3 regions of the Priestia sp. YIM B13551 genome follow, and region 3 is predicted to be linked to each of the others. Evidence: riboswitches for the same ligand, from Rfam matches in the RefSeq annotation. Region 3 holds a riboswitch; each other region holds the start of a gene.
What was found. A riboswitch is a leader RNA that binds a small molecule or an ion and turns the genes downstream of it on or off. The one in region 3 is predicted to bind lysine.

Region 1 (6,672 bases), on a different contig from region 3:
GGTTCGGGCCAAGTGGGACCGCGCGTAGCAGAACAGTTAGAAATCCCTTATATTACGACGATTACAAAATTGGATATCGAAGGTGAAAAAGTGACTGTTGTACGCGATGTGGAAGGCGATTCCGAGGTTATCGAAACGTCGCTTCCTCTTCTAGTAACAGCTCAGCAGGGACTTAACGAACCTCGCTATCCATCTCTTCCAGGGATTATGAAAGCGAAGAAGAAACCGTTGGTTGAAGTGGAATTGGATGATTTAGATTTAGATGAAGATGATGTAGAAGCAAAAACAAAGACAATTGAAATTTATTTGCCTCCGAAAAAAGACGCAGGACGCGTATTACAAGGAGATATAAAAGATCAAGTGACAGAACTGGTCAATTTACTGCATAAAGAAGCAAAAGTCATTTAATAAGTCAAAAGTCAAAACAATGGGGGTATTGCAATGGGACGCAAAGTGTTAGTTCTAGGAGAAGCACGTGATGGGGGATTACGAAACGTATCGTTTGAAGCGATTTCCGCAGCGTCTACTGTAGCTGACGGTGGGGAAATTGTTGCAGCGTTAGTAGGAAAGGACGTAAAAGCTTTAAGTGAAGAGCTTATTGCGTACGGAGCGAATAAAGTTGTTGTGACGGAGCATGAAGATTTAGCTGCTTACACATCGGATGGTTATGCTCAGGCGTTATTAGCCATCATTGAAAGTGAACAGCCTGAAGCTATCGTATTTGGCCATACGGCTCTTGGCAAAGACCTAGCGCCAAAACTGGCAGCTCGCTTAGACAAAGGACTTATCTCCGATGTGACGGATGTAGAAGTTGGAGGGGATCAAGTAGTCTTCACCCGCCCAATTTATTCTGGTAAAGCATTTGAAAAGAAAATCATGACCGATGCCTTTACGTTTGTCACGATTCGTCCAAATAATATTTCACCGCTTGCAAAAGACGAGGGACGTACAGGCGATGTAGAGGATTTAAATGTTGAAATCAAAAACCTGCGTACAGTTGTAAAAGAAGTTGTACGGAAAGCAACGCAAGGAGTTGATTTATCCGAAGCAAAAGTCGTGATTGCAGGTGGTCGAGGTGTAAAAAGCACGGAAGGTTTTGGACCTCTCCAAGAACTAGCGGACGTGTTAAATGGAGCTGTTGGGGCATCTCGCGGAGCGTGCGATGCAGATTACTGCGACTATTCTCTTCAGATCGGTCAGACGGGCAAAGTAGTCACACCAGATTTATACATTGCCTGCGGAATCTCAGGAGCCATTCAGCATTTGGCCGGCATGTCAAATTCAAAAATTATTGTTGCCATTAACAAAGATCCTGAGGCGAATATTTTTAAAGTAGCTGATTACGGAATCGTTGGAGATTTATTTGAAGTGGTGCCTCTGCTAACGGAAGAATTTAAAAAGCTGAAAGTACAGTCTGCGTAAGAGGCTGGGACAAAAGTATTTTAGACGAAGTGAAAAACGAACCATTGATCAAGATATTTGATTAGTGGTTCGTTTTTTTGTTAGGGTAAGCGTAGCTTTCATGTGTGTGGGTCTTTCTAGCAGTTGATTGGAGGGCAAGGCGAAGACTCCTGCAGAAAGCGAAGTCTTGCACAGAAATCAACTGCGGTGTCACAAGCGGTTCAGCTCTTGTATACTATTTGTTCGTCTTTAGATGGGATTCATTTCGTTATGTCTCAACCTCATGGAAAACGAAATTTTCTACGTATGTTTTTATGTGAATTGTACAAACTAGAGCGGAGAATAAACAGTATAAATGTAAGCAAAAAGTTAGCAAACCTTATTTGAAGGTGATATACTGTGAGTAGAATTTGGATATTGCATATATTTAGGAGGAATTAAAATGGCTATTGCACATGCTACAGATAAAAACTTTACAGATGAAATTAAATCAGGCCTAGTGCTTGTTGACTTTTGGGCACCATGGTGTGGCCCTTGTAAAATGATTGCTCCAGTTCTTGAAGAAATCGATGGCGAACTTAACGATAAAGTTAAAATCGTGAAAGTAGACGTTGATGAAAATCAAGAAACGGCTGGAAAATTTGGTGTTATGAGTATCCCAACTTTAGTATTATTTAAAGATGGAGAGAAAGTTGACCAAGTAGTTGGTTTCCAACCAAAAGAAGCATTAACAGAATTAATTAATAAACACGCGTAAGTCAAAACCTAGCTCAGGCTAGGTTTTTTCTTTTTCTCCACTTTTTCTCTTTTGGGAATACTTTTATTTAGCGAATATGCGTTCGTTTGTTTTATACTAGATGTAAGGAACACCGCCATAAATCCGGCTTATGTGCATGTATTGTAAGGCAGGAAAGAATGTAGGTTACGCTTCATAAGCGAATGTATAGATGGACAGAGTAAGAGAAGAGGAAGGAGAAAAATATGAACGATTATTTAAAAGAAAAGCTGGCTATTTTACCGGATCAGCCCGGCTGCTACTTGATGAAAGATAAATATGGAACGGTCATTTACGTAGGAAAAGCAAAAGTATTAAAAAATCGAGTGCGCTCCTACTTTACCGGATCTCATGACGGAAAGACGCTTCGACTTGTAAACGACATTGTCGATTTTGAATATATCGTCACATCTTCTAATTTAGAAGCGCTTATTTTAGAAATGAATTTAATTAAAAAGCATGATCCAAAATACAATATCATGCTTAAAGATGATAAGGGTTATCCCTTTATTAAGATTACAGCTGAAAAACAGCCCCGACTTGTTATTACAAGAAAAATAAAAAAAGATAAAGGGAAATACTTCGGTCCTTATCCTAACGTTCAAGCTGCAAATGAAACAAAGCGGCTTCTTGATCGCATTTATCCATTAAGAAAGTGCTCTACCATGCCAGACAGACCTTGTTTGTATTACCATATCGGGCAATGCCTAGCTCCTTGCGTAAAAGAAGTAAAAGAAGAGCAAAACAAACAAATTATTGAAAATATCACGCGGTTTTTAAATGGTGGATATGAGCATGTCAAAACAGAGTTAACTGAAAAAATGTTAAAAGCTTCAGAAGAACTTGACTTTGAACGGGCTAAAGAATATCGAGATCAAATTGCTCATATCGAAGCGACAATGGAAAAGCAAAAAGTAACGTTTAATGATTTTGTTAATCGAGATGTGTTTGGCTATTCTTATGATAAAGGCTGGATGTGTGTTCAAGTTTTCTTTATTCGCCAAGGGAAATTAATTGAGCGAGAAGTTTCTATGTTTCCTTTTTATAAAGAGCCAGAAGAAGATTTCTTAACTTTTATCGGTCAGTTTTATGCCAAAAATATTAAGCCAAAAGAAGTGATGGTTCCAGCAACGATTGATGCAGAGTTGGCTGAGAAATTAGTAGAAGTAGAGGTTCAGCATCCAAAGCGAGGCAAAAAGAAAGAATTAGTAGAACTTGCGTGTAAAAATGCAAAAATTGCGCTCGGTGAAAAATTCTATTTAATTGAACGAGATGAAGAACGCACGGTTGGCGCAGTTGAACGGTTAGGAGAAGAGCTTGGAATTGCCGCTCCTTATCGGATTGAAGCATTTGATAATTCAAATATTCAAGGAACAGACCCAGTTTCTGCGATGATTGTTTTTGTTGATGGGAAGCCGGAAAAGAAAGAATATCGTAAATATAAAATTAAGACCGTGCAGGGACCAGATGATTACAGTTCCATGAGAGAAGTGGTTCGCAGAAGGTATTCCAGAGCATTAAAAGAAGGTCTTCCGCTTCCAGATTTAATTGTTGTAGATGGAGGTAAAGGGCATTTGGCTGCGGTGCAGGATGTTCTCGAAAATGAATTGGGACTTTTAGTGCCTACAGCAGGTCTTGTCAAAGATGATAAGCACAGAACTTCGAATCTGATGATTGGCGAGCCTCCTCAAATCATACCGCTTGAACGCAATAGTCAAGAATTTTATTTGCTTCAGCGAATTCAAGATGAAGTTCACCGCTTTGCGATTACCTTCCACCGTCAAGTGCGCTCTAAGTCCGCTTTTCAGTCTGTTCTGGACGACATTCCGGGAGTGGGAGAAAAGCGTAAAAAAGCTTTGTTAAAGTATTTTGGTTCGGTGAAAAAATTGAAAGAAGCAACGGTTGAAGATATTCGAAATTCAGGTGTTCCTCAAAACATTGCTGAAAAAATTTATGAAACATTGCAAAAATAGTCTTGAAATAATAGAAAATATTTGATAAGCTATTAACTAATTTCATACGACACTTCATCAAATGAAGTGAAGATAGAGGTGCAAATTTAATCAGTACGTATCAGGAAGGGTATGAGCCCTTATGAATGATGCGGAAAGGGAAATTTGCCGAAGTGAACATTACCTCATAGTAATGATTGCTGGTTCTGCGTTGAATAAACGTAGGATTGTCAAGATGTAGATTCTTGGAGAGCTATCTCACGGCAGTGGACGGTTATGTTTTATAATTTTCGTTCGTTAAGCAATGAGAGCTCATCTCATTGCTTTTTTTATTGTCTGAGTAAAAAAATTTAGCTTCTCATCATCCTGCATATGCAAATTTATTGAAAAGGAATGAACAAAATTATGGCATTAATCGTTCAAAAATTTGGTGGAACATCTGTTGGTTCTGTTGAACGTATTCAACATGTAGCAAACCGAGTTATTCAAGAAGCAGAGCGCGGTAACCAAGTAGTCGTTGTTGTATCGGCAATGGGCAAAACCACAGATGCACTGGTGAAATTAGCAAGTGATATTACGGACAGTCCAAGCAAACGCGAAATGGATATGCTTCTTACAACTGGAGAACAAGTGACGATTTCCCTGTTAACAATGGCCCTTCAATGCAAAGGGTATGAAGCAACTTCGCTAACAGGTTGGCAAGCTGGCATCCAGACGGAAGCAGTTCATAGCAATGCACGAATCCAGCACATTGATACAACTCGTATTCAACGTCAGTTAGATAGCGGACGAATTGTAGTAGTAGCTGGATTCCAAGGCTGTTCAGAAGATGGAAGCATTACAACATTAGGTCGAGGCGGCTCTGACACGACGGCAGTAGCTCTTGCCGCGGCGCTAAAAGCTGCAAAATGTGATATTTATACAGATGTAACAGGAGTGTTTACGACAGATCCGCGCTATGTAGAAGATGCCCGTAAGCTTCACTCTATTTCATATGACGAAATGTTAGAATTAGCTAATTTGGGAGCAGGGGTGCTGCATCCGCGCGCTGTTGAGTTTGCAAAAAATTATCAGGTACCGCTAGAAGTGCGTTCAAGCTTAGAAAACGAGAATGGAACGATTGTTGAGGAGGAAGTTTCAATGGAACAAAACTTAGTCGTAAGAGGAATTGCGTTTGAAGATAATATTTCACGCGTGACAATTGAAGGGTTAAACAATGAGTTACAAACTCTTTCTACTATTTTTACAGCATTAGCAAAAGAACAGTTAAATGTGGACATTATTATTCAAAACGTAACGGCTAATAATCGTCTATCCATCTCATTTTCTATTAAAACCGTAGACGTAGAAGCTGCTCTTGCTGTCTTAAAAGAATATAAATCTACTTTAGTATATACGCGTATCGAACATGAAAGCGGTCTGGCTAAAGTGTCGATTGTCGGATCTGGTATGATTTCAAACCCAGGTGTTGCAGCTGAAATGTTTGAAGTGCTGGCAGGAGAGAAAATTGAAGTGAAGATGGTCAGCACGTCTGAAATTAAAGTATCTACAGTTGTACCGCATGCTGATATGGTAAAAGCAGTTGAGACGCTTCACGTAGCATTCGAACTAGAAGAACAGCAGGCAGTGCAAGTATAAAGAAGAGAAAAAAGACGTGGTATCTCCACGTCTTTTATATATACGTATTTTTTACTTTTTATAACGCTCCGCGCGTGTTTCGGTAGGTAAAATATCTTTTCGGTCCCACTGCACGGAAATCAGCACTTTTCCGTTCTTTTCTTTATGTGTTAAGTAGGCTTCTGTTAGGCAGTTGTTTTGCCGCTGAATCTGTTCAGCCACAAATCCTGACTCAAGATGAAACGAACAAGTTTCCTGCTGAAATCTTTTGCTGACCACATCACCTGATAACTCAAGCTCTAGTGAATATTTATCTTTTTTTGCAAGCGTCAGTGTTCCCCAGGAAGCTGCTTTAAAAAAAGCGACGATTTCATCCATTGTATTTAATGGGTATTTCCGCGCAAGGTGTTTTCCTGCCCAGTATGAAATGGTATTCGTTTCGTCTCCAAGAAGCTCTGGAATTAACACGTCACGCAAAAGGCTGTATCCGAAATATGAAACGTGATCAAGAGTTCTCTCTGTTTCAGCTGTGACATTAGGTTCTGATGTTTCCATCGTCTCTTCAAGTTCTTGCTGTGATTCTGTTTGTAAATTGCTCATGCTTTCCCCTCTTTCTTTACTACTATTATATACAAATCTAAAAAACCTCTCACGCATTTTTTTAATAAAATGTAAGAGGATCTTTATTATGGTAAAAAGAGTTAGATGTAAAGATAAAAAATCCATAATATACCTTTTAAAAGGGTACTTTTACCTGTGTAAATGTTTTGTGAACTTGTTTACAATAAAAGTATAAAGTAAACGCTTACTTAGTTGTGGCAAGCAATATTATAATAGAAAGAAAAAATCTGTAACATCAATATAGTAAGCGTTAACAAATATAAAATTTTATAAATTTATATTTTATAGAAGATTTAAATATCTTGC
Region 2 (6,672 bases), 190 kb from region 3:
AGATAGCCACGTTTGACTTTGGAGGCTTTCGCTTAAGCTTGACCCAAATACACCAAACCAAAACACAATATTTAAAGGGTTCATAAGAGCAATGAAGAAACCTGTAAAAAACGACTTATCTCTTTTAATAGAGGGTTTGTTTACATCTATTGAAAAGGAACGAGAAACAGCTTGTTTCATACTTTGAAAGCCAACAAATGTGAGCATGACAAAACCAGTTGCATACAAGGAAACAGTAACAGCCTGCATCTGAACAAAGGGCGTTAACCCTATTAAAATGAGGAGCATAAATAAAATATCGGCCGTCATGCCTCCTAAACCAACTAGCCAAGAAGCCCAAAATCCTCTTGTCAGCCCTTTTTTAATCATCTCTATATTAATTGGACCTACCGGTGCTGCGAGACTAATACCTAGAATTATTTGTTTTATAGCAATCAAAAACCACTCCACAAACACAGCCTCCTTTCTAACTTGTCCAATAGTAGCTTATATATATATAGATTAGAGTTTTATAATTTAGAAGCGGCATTTAGTTAAAAATGCTCATAAACTTTCTTTTCTTTAATACACATGTAACGTTGAGTTCCATAAGGAGGGTTTTAATGGCATCAAAAATGCTTTTTCGAGCCAATGAGATTTTAGAGTCAACGCATGTCCCGTTTTGGGGAAAAGATGCTTTTCAATATTTCCAAAGCGATATATTATCAGAAGAAAATCCATTTCCTTGTATATTAGGGGTAGAAGGCTTTAAAAAAGATTTACTGCGTTTTTCATTTGTGACTACTCCTTATAACTACCAAGATATTAGGAATGCAGCGTCGGCACTTAGAGAATACATAGATACGTTCAAGACCATAGGTCGCTATACATCTTTTGTGTTATTCTTTAAGCCTGAACATAAAGAACGATCAATGGAAGAGTACGAAACGATGTTTTGGGATACGCTGACGTTTCTTCATCAAATTGATCAAAAGAAATGGCCGCAAGACATTCCAAAAGATCCAAAAGATCCATTATGGGAATTTTGCTTTCACGGAGAACCTATTTTTGTCGTATGTAATACGCCTGCTCATTCTTTGCGTAAAAGCCGTAAGAGCAGAGGATTTATGATTACATTTCAGCCTCGGTGGGTCTTTGAAGGTATGACAGGAGATTCAAAAATAGGGCGGCACGTACAAAAGGTGGTCCGCGATCGGTTAAAAACATATGATGACGTATCAGCTCACCCTGAGTTAGGATGGTATGGACAGCAGGGAAACCGAGAGTGGAAGCAATATTTTTTACATGATGATAACAACTATACTACCGGACAGTGTCCGTTTAAATTAAAAAGGAGTGAGCAGCATGGACGTGAAAAAAGCCTCTATTAAAAAAGGAGTTGGCGGAAAGTTTGAAGAAGTAATTAAAGAACTGCTTCCGGCGTATACTGGATACGTTGAAGTACAGCACGATATTGCTTTTCAAACGCACCCATCTCATACGCATCCAACTGATGAAATTCTTCATATACTTGAAGGATCTATTTATTTTACAGTTGAACGTGATACGGTTCTATGTCAGGCAGGAGATCGGATACATTTACCGAAACAAACGGTTCATTCTTCAAAAGCCGGTCCTGATGGGTGCACATACGTTATTTCCATTTTAAAATAAAGACGAAAGAAGATGATGCTTATGCTACGTTCCCGGCCAGTGCTGCTGCTTATCGATGTACAAGAAGGATTTTATTCACCCGAGTGGGGGGAAAGAAACAATTTAGATGCAGAAAAACATATGCTGACGCTGCTGCAAGCATGGAGGCGCCAAGATTATCCTGTCATTCACGTACAGCATGCATCAGGAAATCCAAATTCTCCTTTACACCCAAGTTCGAAGGGGTTTCAGTTCAAAGAAGGATTTGGTCCACAAGAAGATGAATACTTAATTCGCAAACACGTGAACAGCTGCTTCATTGGAACAGAGCTAGACAGTTATTTAAAAGCAAATGGCTATGATACGCTTATCTTAATAGGACTAACTACTAATCACTGCGTCTCTACGACTGCTCGCATGGCTGGAAATCTAGGGTACAGGACGTACGTTGTAAACGATGCAACAGCTTGCTTTGATTGTATGTCCTACGATGGAAAAACAAGGCTTCCTGCAGAAGATGTACATACATTCGCATTGTCTTCTTTGCATGAGGAGTTTGCAACGGTCGTTTCTACAAAAGAGACACTTCAAGTTCTTCAAACCTTTCAATATGCTCAAAATCATAACTGATGTGCATGCGCACATCGGTTTTTTATGTAGATTATGTTTATTAAAAGAAGTAAAATAAAGATAATTCTATACTATAAGGAGTTTGTACATATGATCATTCGTTATGCTAAAGAAGAAGATTTACCTATGCTTGTTGAAATTTATAACCAGTCTGTTCAAACAAGTGCTGCTACTTTTGATTTAACGCCTGTAACAGTAGAGCAAAGAAGGAGCTGGTTTGATAATCACATTAGCAATGAACTTTTTCCGCTTATTGTAGCGGAAAAAGATGGGGTAGTAGCGGGCTATGCTTCGCTTTCTTCTTATCGAGATAAAGAGGCGTACATTCAAACGGTAGAGCTATCGATTTATATTGATAAAAACCAGCAGGGACATGGCATTGGAAAACAGCTTATGAAGCGGATTTTGGAATTAGCTAAAGAGCTCAACCATCACGTTGTCATTTCAGGGATTACAAAAGGGAATGATATCAGTGTCAAAATGCATGAGCAATTTAATTTTACATTTTGCGGAGAATTTAAAGAAGTAGGCTGGAAATTTGATCAGTGGCAAGATGTGCTTTTTTATCAGCTTATTTTATAAGATGTATGACACCTTTACACATTGTAACGTTTTAGTTTCGTGTGTAAAGGTTATTAAAATAATAAGTCGTTTTATTATGTTAATACGAAAGGTGTTAGCTATCATGAATACACATTTTCAATATCAGCATCTAAGAGCTATTCCGAAAAGATGGTCCAAAAAAGAGCTGCATATCCAGCTGAATAGAATCAAGCACAATTCTGAACTATCTACTATAGCAGCAGATCTGCTTTTTCATCTGTTAGAATGTACCCATTCGGGCCTTCAAACTAAACAAGAAATCATAGACTACATCCAAAGCATTCCTACTCATCAACTTCCATCTTTTGTAACCCATTTAAGCAGGTTAATTCAGCATATTTATTATATAGAAGCTGCTGATTACTGTAATCGTCCCCTCAAAGGTTATATGCTTGTTATGAAAAACCAGCCCGCCTATATATCTCTTCATTTTGCTGATCAGATCACATAAAAAAGCTCTCTATTCAAAAGAATAGAGAGCTTTTTTTATTCGTATTTTTTCACTGTTACTTGACATTCTTTTAACGGGATAAGTTTCGACTTTTTCGTCCATTTGTATCCTAACCAAACAATTAAGAATAAAGGAAGTCCGATATAGGAAACAAGTACACCGTACCAGTCAATCGAGTCACCCATAAACGCCGAATAGTTTTGGCCTAAAATAACAACGGCACATAAAATAAAGGCAAAGATAGGGCCAAATGGGAAAAGTTTTGCATGATATGGAAGTTCACTCAAATCATGACCTTGGGCAACAAATGCTCTTCTAAAACGATAGTGGCTGATTGCAATTCCTAACCAAGCAATAAAACCAGACATACCAGAAGCGTTAAGTAACCACGTGTATACCGCACCGTCTCCAAAAAATGAAGCACCAAATGCAAGTGTACCGACAAGTGCCGTTGCGATTAAAGCATTAACCGGAACGCCTCGTTTATTTACTTTTGCTAAGAACCTCGGTGCTTTTCCATCTTTCGCTAAGTTCCACAGCATACGCGTAGAAGCATACATACCTGAGTTACCAGCAGATAAAACGGCTGTTAAAATAACGGCATTGATAGCTGATGCTGCAAACGCCAGACCTGCTCGTTCGAATATTAGAGTAAACGGACTGACCCGCACATCATCACTTGCTAATGAATCCGCTGTGTATGGAATAAGCATCCCAATAACAAAAATAGCTAAAATATAAAATAACAAGATGCGCCAGAAGACTTGTTTAACTGCGCGAGGAACCGTTTTTTCCGGATCTTCACTTTCTCCAGCTGCGACTCCAAGCAACTCTGTTCCTTGGAATGAAAAACCAGCAGCCATAAAAATACCTAAGACAGTAAAGAATCCACCGTGAATGGGTCCATCACCAAGCGTGAAGTTTTTAAAACCTGGTGCTTCATTGTTAAAGATACCAAAAATCATCATAATACCAATAACTAAAAAGATGATAACCGTTACTACTTTAATTAATGAAAACCAAAATTCAGATTCGCCAAATCCTTTTACAGAAAGGTAGTTAAGCCCAAACATAATTAATAAAAACAGGGCACTCCATAAAATAGAAGAAGAGTTTGGGAACCAAAATTTCATAATAAGGGCTCCAGCAGATAATTCAGCTGCAATCGTAATAGCCCAGTTATACCAATAGTTCCAGCCCAGAGCGAAACCAAAGGATGGATCTACAAACCGAGACGCATACGTACTAAACGAACCAGCTTCAGGCATATAAGCTGCGAGCTCCGCCAGGCTGGTCATCAAAAAGTAAACCATGACACCAATAATAGCGTAAGCTAAAAGCGCTCCCCCAGGTCCTGCTGTGTGAATTGCTCCACCACTTGCTAGGAATAAGCCGGTTCCGATGGCTCCTCCTAATGAAATCATCGTTAAGTGGCGAGATTTCAACCCACGTTTTAATTCTTGCTGCTCTTGCATAGATAAATACTCCTTTCGAATGTACGGAAAGAGACGGGATAACATAAAAAAAGCCCGCAGTATATGTGCGCGCTTTTAAATCTGAAAACCGCGTCAACCTTCCGTGAAGATAGCTCTTCACATCACTTGCATGATGTGACAGTTCTGTTCCTGTTCGGAGACAGCCCCAGCTTAAATCAACCGAGAAGTGATCTAAACTTCGGCAATTTTTCCTTTCAAGCAACATCCTCAATGTTCTCTGCATTTCCGTTGCTTTACTATTAAAAACTGCGACCTCTACCTCATCGATTAGGATGAGGGTTTTTTATATTCATTTGACATAAAAGAAGTATATCAAATACTAAAACGATTGTCATTATAAAAAATAGATTCAGAAAATAGAAACATCTTTGAAATCTCTCGAATCTATTTTGTTACATATGGTATAATAAATGTTGTCATAATACTACATAAATATCCGAACGTACCACAGGGGGAGCCGCCGTGCTGAGAGTGAACAAATTGTTCAGACCCTTCGAACCTGTTAGTTAACGCTAGCGTAGGAATGTGGGAATAGTAGCATATATTTGCTTACTCCTGTGTAAACCGTTTGATATGAATGATTCAAAAACAGGAGTGAGAAACGTGAATAAAGCATTACCCTTACAGGCTAAAATTGAAATAGCTATTTTTGCAGCATTAGCACTTCTACTTGATCTTTTGCCTTCCATTAAGATTGCAACGGCTGTGAGTATTTCGTTCTCCATGGTGCCCATTTTTATTATGTGCTTTCGCTGGGGAGTAAAAGGCGGGGCTCTATCTGGTCTATTATGGGGGCTGTTGCAGTTGGCAACAGGAACGGCTTATATTTTAACAGCGCTGCAAACGTTTATTGAATATATTGTGGCTTTTGCTTTTATAGGTTTTGGAGGTGTTTTTTCGCAATCTATTAAAACAAATTTAGCTAACAATAACAGATCAAAAGCTTTTGTTTTGATTGTTTTATCCCTTGTTATCGGCAGCTTCGCACGGTATTTCTGGCACTTTATTGCGGGTATTATTTTCTGGGGATCATACGCGCCAAAGGGCATGTCCGCTCTGTGGTATTCTTTCTCAATGAACGGGATTTCTATGATTGGGTCGTTGCTATCGTGTCTAATCATCCTTTCACTATTAATTCCATCCGCATCAAGAATGATTGTAACTAAATCACACTCATAATAAAAAAGACTAAATCTACCAAGATTTAGTCTTTTTTATTATTTGTCACCTTTGTTTACACAAAAGTGTGTCAGGTTTGATAACATAGTTGGTGAAATATTCAAAAAACTGTTTTATGATAATCACCATATTCAAACGAGATAAGGGATTGATAGCATGCTACAGAAATGGATCACGAGCATAGGTTTAGATATTGGAACAAGCACAACAAAACTGATTGTAAGCAAGCTGCTAGTAGCAAATCAACAAAATCAGTTTACGCTGCCAGGCTGTCAAATTATTGATCGTCGCGTAACGTATGCAAGTTCTATCTATACCACCCCTATGCTAAACGATGTTGAAATCGATGTTCAAAGATTAACGGTACTACTAGAACAAGAGTATAAGAATGCAGGAATCTCCTTAGATCAAGTGGAGGCGGGCGCTGTGATCATTACAGGAGAAACGGCTAGAAAGCAAAATGCAGAAAGTATCGTTCACTATCTAGCCGAACATGCTGGGGATTTTGTTGTTGCAACAGCCGGCGCTGACTTGGAAGGAATATTAGCAGCAAAAGGATCAGGAGCAATCGAACGTTCTGCTGAAACAAATGCAGTAATTGCCAATATTGATGTAGGAGGAGGCACTGCTAACATCGCTTTATGTCAAAATGGAAAAGTGATAGAAACGTTTACACTGCAT
Region 3 (6,672 bases):
TAATACGAACGATTACGGCAACAAGCTGAATATGAGAAGAACATATTCGTATCTTTGAAATAATAAAGCTTTTATCACTTATGTGGAGGAGTATGGAAATGTCTATATATGAAATTTGGAATGAAGTGGATCTTTATATGAATGATAAGCTTATACAACCTGACCCTATTCTTGATGAGGTATTGAAGGCAAATCAAGAAGCTGAATTACCTGCCATCGACGTATCGCCTAGTCAAGGAAAGTTTCTGCATTTGTTAGCTTCATTAAAAGGAGCTAAACGCATTTTGGAAATTGGTACTCTTGGAGGGTACAGCACGATTTGGCTAGCCAGAGCTCTTCCGAAAGACGGGCAGCTGATTACGCTCGAATTAAGCGCTCATCATGCAGAAGTAGCAAGAGCTAATTTAAAAAGAGCGGGAGTAAGCCACTTAGTAGAAGTCATTGTCGGCCCCGGGCTTGATACATTAGCTGTATTAAAAGATAGGGGAACAGATCCGTTTGATCTTATCTTTATTGATGCTGACAAGCCGAATAACCCAAATTACTTAAAGTGGGCTCTAGAATTATCGAAAAGAGGAAGTCTGATTATTTGTGATAATGTTGTTCGTCAAGGGCATGTGGTGAACTCAGAAAGTGAAGATGAAAATGTAAAGGGAATTCGTCAATTTATGAATGCTCTGGCTCAAGAAAAACGAATCAGCGCCACGGCTATACAAACCGTTGGAAGCAAAGGCTATGATGGATTCATTGTAGGGATTGTTGAATGATAAAATTTGTATTACACCTAAAAAGAGACGGAGACATAACTAAACCCATCCAATCAACAGCTAGAATCAAATACATACATGAAACCTACGTTCATCATCACCCTAAAAAAATCCGAACGAGTTGGATTCTCAACCAAACTCGTTCGGATGGTCCTTCAACTAACATACTTTTGTTCCAGACTCTTTTTAAATGGGCCCCAATTTATCTGTCATTTGTTTTTCGGTTAAAAAATTAATCAATTCTCGTACAGCGAATGAACTGTAGCGTTCTTTTAACAGAATAATTCCAAGTTCCCACATCATTTCAGGATCTGCAATAGGTACGGTAGTAATATTGGGATCTTTCACTTTGGCATAAAGCGATTCGGGTAAAATAGCAATACCTAGTTCTGCCGCTGTTAATTCAATAATTAAATCCCATTGAGAACTTTTATACGCTATAGAAGGCACAAAGCCTGATTTTAAAGCATCTTGAATTAACCGGTCGTGCAGCGTAAATTCTTCACTGAACATAATGAATTTTTCATGCTCCAATTCTTTCATCCAGACGGAAGAACGTTTCGCTAAAGGATGGTTTTTATGCGCGTATAAAAGGAATCTCTCCTTAACGAACGGGTATACGTGAAAATGTTCATCATGAACGCTTGTGAGAGGAAGCATAACAATCCCCATATCTACACCAGCCTCTTCCACAAGTGCTTCAATTTTTTTTGCTCCAAATTCAATAAGCTCTAGAGATACTTTAGGGTATTGTTCATTAAATGCTTTTGCAATCTTCGGGAAAAACAAGGTCCCGATGAGCGGAGGGACTCCCATCTTGATTTGCCCTGTTTGCAAGTTCACTAAATCTCCCAACAAGTGAGGCATGTCTTTTAACACCGACAGAGCTTTAGTTGCCTGATGATACACGACTTCTCCTGCATCGGTTAGCTTTAATTCTCTTGTTGAACGATCAAGAAGCTCAAATCCTAGTTCATTTTCTACTTTTTTGACGGCTTTACTTAAAGCCGTTTGTGACAAATGAACTTGCAGCGCTGCCTTTGTAAAATTTTTATGATTCGCTACCTCTATAAAGTATTCTAAGTCTCTGATTTCCATGTGAAACTCCATTTCTGCAAACTGCTTATCCTTTTTCTTTACTCTTTATTTTAACCATTAAATTATTTACTGTAAATGTGCTGATTATATCCAATGAATAAAAACAGGGAAAGGAAATGAACTAAAGTTTCTGTCGAAATTGATTTATAAAACGAATAATTTTTTTATAGAGAAACATAGATTTTGCTATTAGCTGATGGGGGATATAAAGATTTTTGCATGTGCGTTCGGGCAAAAATGCAAAACTGATTAAAACAACTGAAAGTCCAAATGCTGCGGTTGTAATCTCTAGCCAGGAAAACATCATACCATTCCTCCTTTTACAAACCTACTAATAGAATATGTAAAAGTTCGAAAGGAGGTTGTACGATAGACCTATAACGAGTGACGGTATGAAGCTCTCTCTAAAAATAAAATTACGTCAAAGAACGTTTGGCACAGGCCCTGCGTTCTTTGACGTAATTTTATTTTCGCTCTTCAGCCTGATGCTCTTGTTTGTTTTGTTCAGTGAGACGTTTTTGATGAGCTTTTGTTTCTGCACTTACGTGATTTGCATCATTCGGTTGATTCTTCTTTGAACCTCCTGCAGCGTTACTCATTAGACGACACCTCCAGTCTGGTTATGAAACATACCTATAGAATGTGCGTATTTACAGACTTTATACACCTCTATCGATATTACTGCACACGAAAAAATCAAAGGGAGAGTCACTAAGACTGTTCCCTTTGATTTTTTACTAGGCGACTTTATCGGTGGTGATAATTTTGTTAATCCAGTCTTTTCCTTCTGTAAACCTTGTAACCAGCATTGCTGTTACTGTATTTCCTGTACTATTTAACAGGGTAGCAGGGGCGTCAATAATCGTGGAAATGACCGCAATAATGGGCAGAACTTCTGGCGAAAATCCATAAATCGTAATAATTAACATTTCGCCAATCATACCGCCTCCAGGGATTGCTCCCATTACAGCTCCAACTAAAAAGGCTACGCCTAAAATACTCAAAATGCTCGTAGCAGACGTCATATCTTTTCCAAACAAACTGAATAAGAAAACAATTTTTAGAATACCGCCAATAACAGAACCATCTTTATGCGTGTTTGCTCCTAATGGAATCACCGTTTCAGCAATATCAAGTGGCACACCCATTTTCTTTGTTGCATCTAAATTGACTGGAATAGATGCAGCAGAAGAACAGGTAGCAATAGCGGTGATAGAAGGAGCAGCTGCATTTTTCCAGAACAGTTTAATTCCTGCTTTACCGCCAGCAATCCATGCGTATAGCGTAAAGAAGCCGAAATAGTAAACGATTGCAATTAATAAATAAAGAATAAATGCTCTAGCGTACCCTTGTAAGATCTTTGGTCCTAGTTCTCCTACTACAGTAGCAAAATAGCACCCTAAACCAATTGGAGCATAGTACATCACAATTTTAACAACCTTCATCGATACTTCTTGACCCGAAGTCAGGAATTTCGCCATAGGCTGTCCTTTTTCACCGGCCATCGTGGTAGCAATACCGAAAATGACGGCAAAGACAATTAATTGTAAAATATGCTCTTTCGAAAATAACTGAACAAAATCAGGTACAGTAAAGGTACTAACAAGCTGAGTTAAAAGCGTCATTTTTTCAGCTGTATTTTCACTGTCACCCATTAATTCTTTAATCGCAGAAGTATCTACGTTGTGCAGCGGATTGTAAAGTGACGCGCCTAAAAAGCCTAGAACAGCTGAAACAGCAGCAGTAGCGATAAACACAACGGCGATACCTAGCATAATTTTACCGAGACGTTTCATTTCGTTCATGTTTGCAATTGCCGAAGCCACACTAAAAAAGACAAGGGGAACGATAATCATGAACATTAAATTAAGAAACAAATCACCAAAGGGCTTTACGACTGCTACATCGGGCCCGATAGCATATCCTGCTATCCCGCCAATTAAAATAGCGAGAAGCAGAATAAGCGATGATCTGTACGTTTTAAATACACTTAAAACCATAGTTATATTTCCTCCAAACAACAATAGCTTCTTTACTACGCAAGAACAGCTATCATTTGCTCATTGCATACGTAGTAACGACTGGCTTTACATCTTTTCGCACCAAATCTTCGTATGTTTCTCGCTCCACAGCAAGACGAGCTTCTCCATTTTTTACAAATACAACAGCAGGGCGCGGAATGCGGTTGTAATTGCTAGCCATTGAATAGTTGTAGGCACCTGTAGAGGAAACTGCTAATAAATCTCCTTGATTAACGCGCGGTAAATCGATATCCCAAATAAGCATATCTCCTGATTCACAGCATTTCCCCGCAATCGATACCGTTTCATCTTTTTTATCCGTCACTCTATTAGCCAAGACAGCTTCATGCTTTGCATCATACAAAGCAGGACGAATATTATCGGTCATACCCCCGTCAATTCCCACGTATTTGCGTACACCTGGAATCTCTTTCGTTGAGCCAATTGTATAAAGCGTTGTACCCGCTTCTCCTACGATGCTTCTTCCAGGCTCAATCCAGACTTCCGGAAGGGTATAATTTTGTTCCGTTAACGTACGGCTTAGCTTTTCTGTCAGTGCATTTACATAATACTCAACTGGAAGAGGAGAATCGCTTTCGGTATAACGAATACCAAAACCACCACCTACGTTTAAAACTTTTACTTCAAAGTCCATTTTATCACGAATATTGAATAAGAAATCAGTTAAAATATCAATGGCGCGAGAAAAACCATCTACTTCAAAAATTTGCGAACCAATATGACAATGAATGCCTAAAAGATTATAATAAGGCTTTTCTAATGCAGAACTTACCGCTTTCATGGCTTGGTCATTGGAAAGACCAAATCCAAACTTTGAGTCTTCTTGTCCGGTCATAATATATTCGTGTGTATGGGCTTCAATCCCTGGAGTAACACGGAGAAGAATAGATGCTTTCTGTTTGCGCTCAGCTGCTAAGGCATGCAAAACTTCAAGTTCGGTGAAGTTATCCACAACAAAGCAGCCGATATTCGCATCAAGAGCCATTTCAATTTCTTCAATCGTTTTGTTATTTCCGTGAAAATGAATGCGTTCAGCTGGATATCCCGCTTCAAGAGCTGTAAATAATTCGCCTCCTGAGACCACATCTAATGACATATCAAGCTTCGTTAAAAGATTAGCCATTTCCATACAAAGAAAGGCTTTCCCTGCATAGGCGATTTGATATGAAAATCCACTTCTTTGGAAGGCTGAATGGAAGGCCTTGCATTTCGTCTCAATTAATTCTTGATCGTAGATGTATAGGGGAGTGCCGTATTGTTTTTTCAGTTCGACCGTATCGCACTGCCCAATTTCTAAATGATTGCTGCTGTTAATTTTACTCGTTCCATGTAAGTACATAATCCATATCCCTCCATTTAAAACATTCAACTATAACTTTGATGATCAGTAGAAAAACACAAAAAAGACCCGTGAAGTGATGTTCACGCGTCTTGGTTTCATAATAATAAAGTATTATTACATTCTAGGCATCAACATCTCTTCAATAGCTCTCCACAAACCAAATGGTTTGTGACAGCTCAGCATTTATTCAATACTGAACCAGTATATGAACACAATGGATGTCTATATACTTCGGCACGAAATCCCTTTTACTTATCTTCACAGACTCCATTAGTCTCTAATAAGTGACTCTTGATTTCATGCACCTCTATTCTCAGAGAGGAAAATTATATTTAAATGTAACTCCTATTATATTTCCTTTTCCTCTGTCTAGTCAATGAAAAGTTAAGGCATAGGAATATCAAAAAAAATAAATAAAAAAGCTATAAAGCTTCCAGATAGAATCCAAGCAGCCAGTGCTGTCTTCTGATGAATGATTAAAAGTGAGAACGTGACAACATTGAAGAGAAAAGAACACAGCAGCGACCATCCATAATTATGAGTGATACTGTGATTAACATAAGCAATGAACTCAATCACAGTAAATAAAAGCGCCCACAAAAGAATCCACCACAGCCGGCCGCTTACATGCAACGGCAGCCTTCCTAAAAAAACCGGTATAACAAACGGATAAATAATTAAGGTTATTCCAAGGGAAACCATTAGGTGATCGGGTAGAAAAAGGTGATCAATACCAACAGGGTGAAATACCCATACGCGGTGATGAAACAGCAGCACTTCATAAAGCAAATTCCCCGTGATCCAAAACAACAAAGTAGGATAGTATTCTTGATATCTCCGCCACTTGCCAAATAGTAAACCAAGAATGATGAAAAATAATACAAATGAAGATTGCATACGCTCTCCTTAAAATAATGGTTATTTCTTTTTATTTACATATTATAGTGGTTTTATTCTTTCATTTTTTTATTCAGAAACTATAATAAAAAAGCTGTAAACGCAGTGTTAAATATGCGCGATCACTACTTGTGGTTTGCTTCATCTCACCATAATCTCCGTAAAAGAACTTATTGCGCTTTTGTTTACAATGAAAGGAGCTATATGTCAAAGTCAGCAAGACTCAAAAATAAGCTCAAAATAGCTTCACCTAGTATGTGACTTCTTTTTTTGCTATGCTAAAATTGCGTACATAATAGCATAAGAATACTAGAAGAAAGAAAAGGGTGTTTTGGTATGAAAACATACATCGTAGTTGGAGCTGGGATACTTGGAGCTTCTACAGCATATCATTTAGCAAAAGCAGGAGCAGATGTGACATTGATAGATCGCAAGGATGCGGGTCAAGCTACTGATGCAGCAGCAGGAATTGTTTGTCCATGGCTTTCGCAGCGTCGAAATAAAGCATGGTACCGCTTAGCAAAAG

Region 1: linked by a shared signal. The riboswitch ahead of ACFX4N_RS20595 (aspartate kinase) and the one ahead of lysA (diaminopimelate decarboxylase) in region 3 are both predicted to bind lysine.
Region 2: linked by a shared signal. The riboswitch ahead of ACFX4N_RS01785 (amino acid permease) and the one ahead of lysA (diaminopimelate decarboxylase) in region 3 are both predicted to bind lysine.

What each region holds. Positions count from the first base shown of each region.
Region 1 is NZ_JBHZOX010000004.1:174,141-180,812, forward strand. It holds gene ACFX4N_RS20570 (electron transfer flavoprotein subunit beta/FixA family protein) at 1-408, shown strand, start outside; gene ACFX4N_RS20575 (electron transfer flavoprotein subunit alpha/FixB family protein) at 442-1,422, shown strand; gene ACFX4N_RS20580 (hypothetical protein) at 1,546-1,788, shown strand; gene trxA (thioredoxin) at 1,844-2,158, shown strand; gene uvrC (excinuclease ABC subunit UvrC) at 2,383-4,149, shown strand; lysine riboswitch at 4,215-4,392, shown strand; gene ACFX4N_RS20595 (aspartate kinase) at 4,534-5,766, shown strand; gene ACFX4N_RS20600 (YslB family protein) at 5,818-6,345, opposite strand.
Region 2 is NZ_JBHZOX010000001.1:335,075-341,746, forward strand. It holds gene ACFX4N_RS01755 (LysE family transporter) at 1-450, opposite strand, end outside; gene ACFX4N_RS01760 (YqcI/YcgG family protein) at 603-1,370, shown strand; gene ACFX4N_RS01765 (cupin domain-containing protein) at 1,345-1,653, shown strand; gene ACFX4N_RS01770 (cysteine hydrolase family protein) at 1,675-2,262, shown strand; gene ACFX4N_RS01775 (GNAT family N-acetyltransferase) at 2,353-2,844, shown strand; gene ACFX4N_RS01780 (hypothetical protein) at 2,948-3,316, shown strand; gene ACFX4N_RS01785 (amino acid permease) at 3,352-4,791, opposite strand; lysine riboswitch at 4,894-5,078, opposite strand; TPP riboswitch at 5,253-5,353, shown strand; gene thiT (energy-coupled thiamine transporter ThiT) at 5,386-5,991, shown strand; gene ACFX4N_RS01795 (ethanolamine ammonia-lyase reactivating factor EutA) at 6,148-6,672, shown strand, end outside.
Region 3 is NZ_JBHZOX010000001.1:525,242-531,913, reverse strand. It holds gene ACFX4N_RS02760 (O-methyltransferase) at 81-767, shown strand; gene ACFX4N_RS02755 (LysR family transcriptional regulator) at 954-1,865, opposite strand; gene ACFX4N_RS02750 (hypothetical protein) at 1,987-2,169, opposite strand; gene ACFX4N_RS02745 (hypothetical protein) at 2,330-2,464, opposite strand; gene ACFX4N_RS02740 (dicarboxylate/amino acid:cation symporter) at 2,603-3,865, opposite strand; gene lysA (diaminopimelate decarboxylase) at 3,918-5,246, opposite strand; lysine riboswitch at 5,385-5,567, opposite strand; gene ACFX4N_RS02730 (CBO0543 family protein) at 5,634-6,146, opposite strand; gene ACFX4N_RS02725 (NAD(P)/FAD-dependent oxidoreductase) at 6,483-6,672, shown strand, end outside.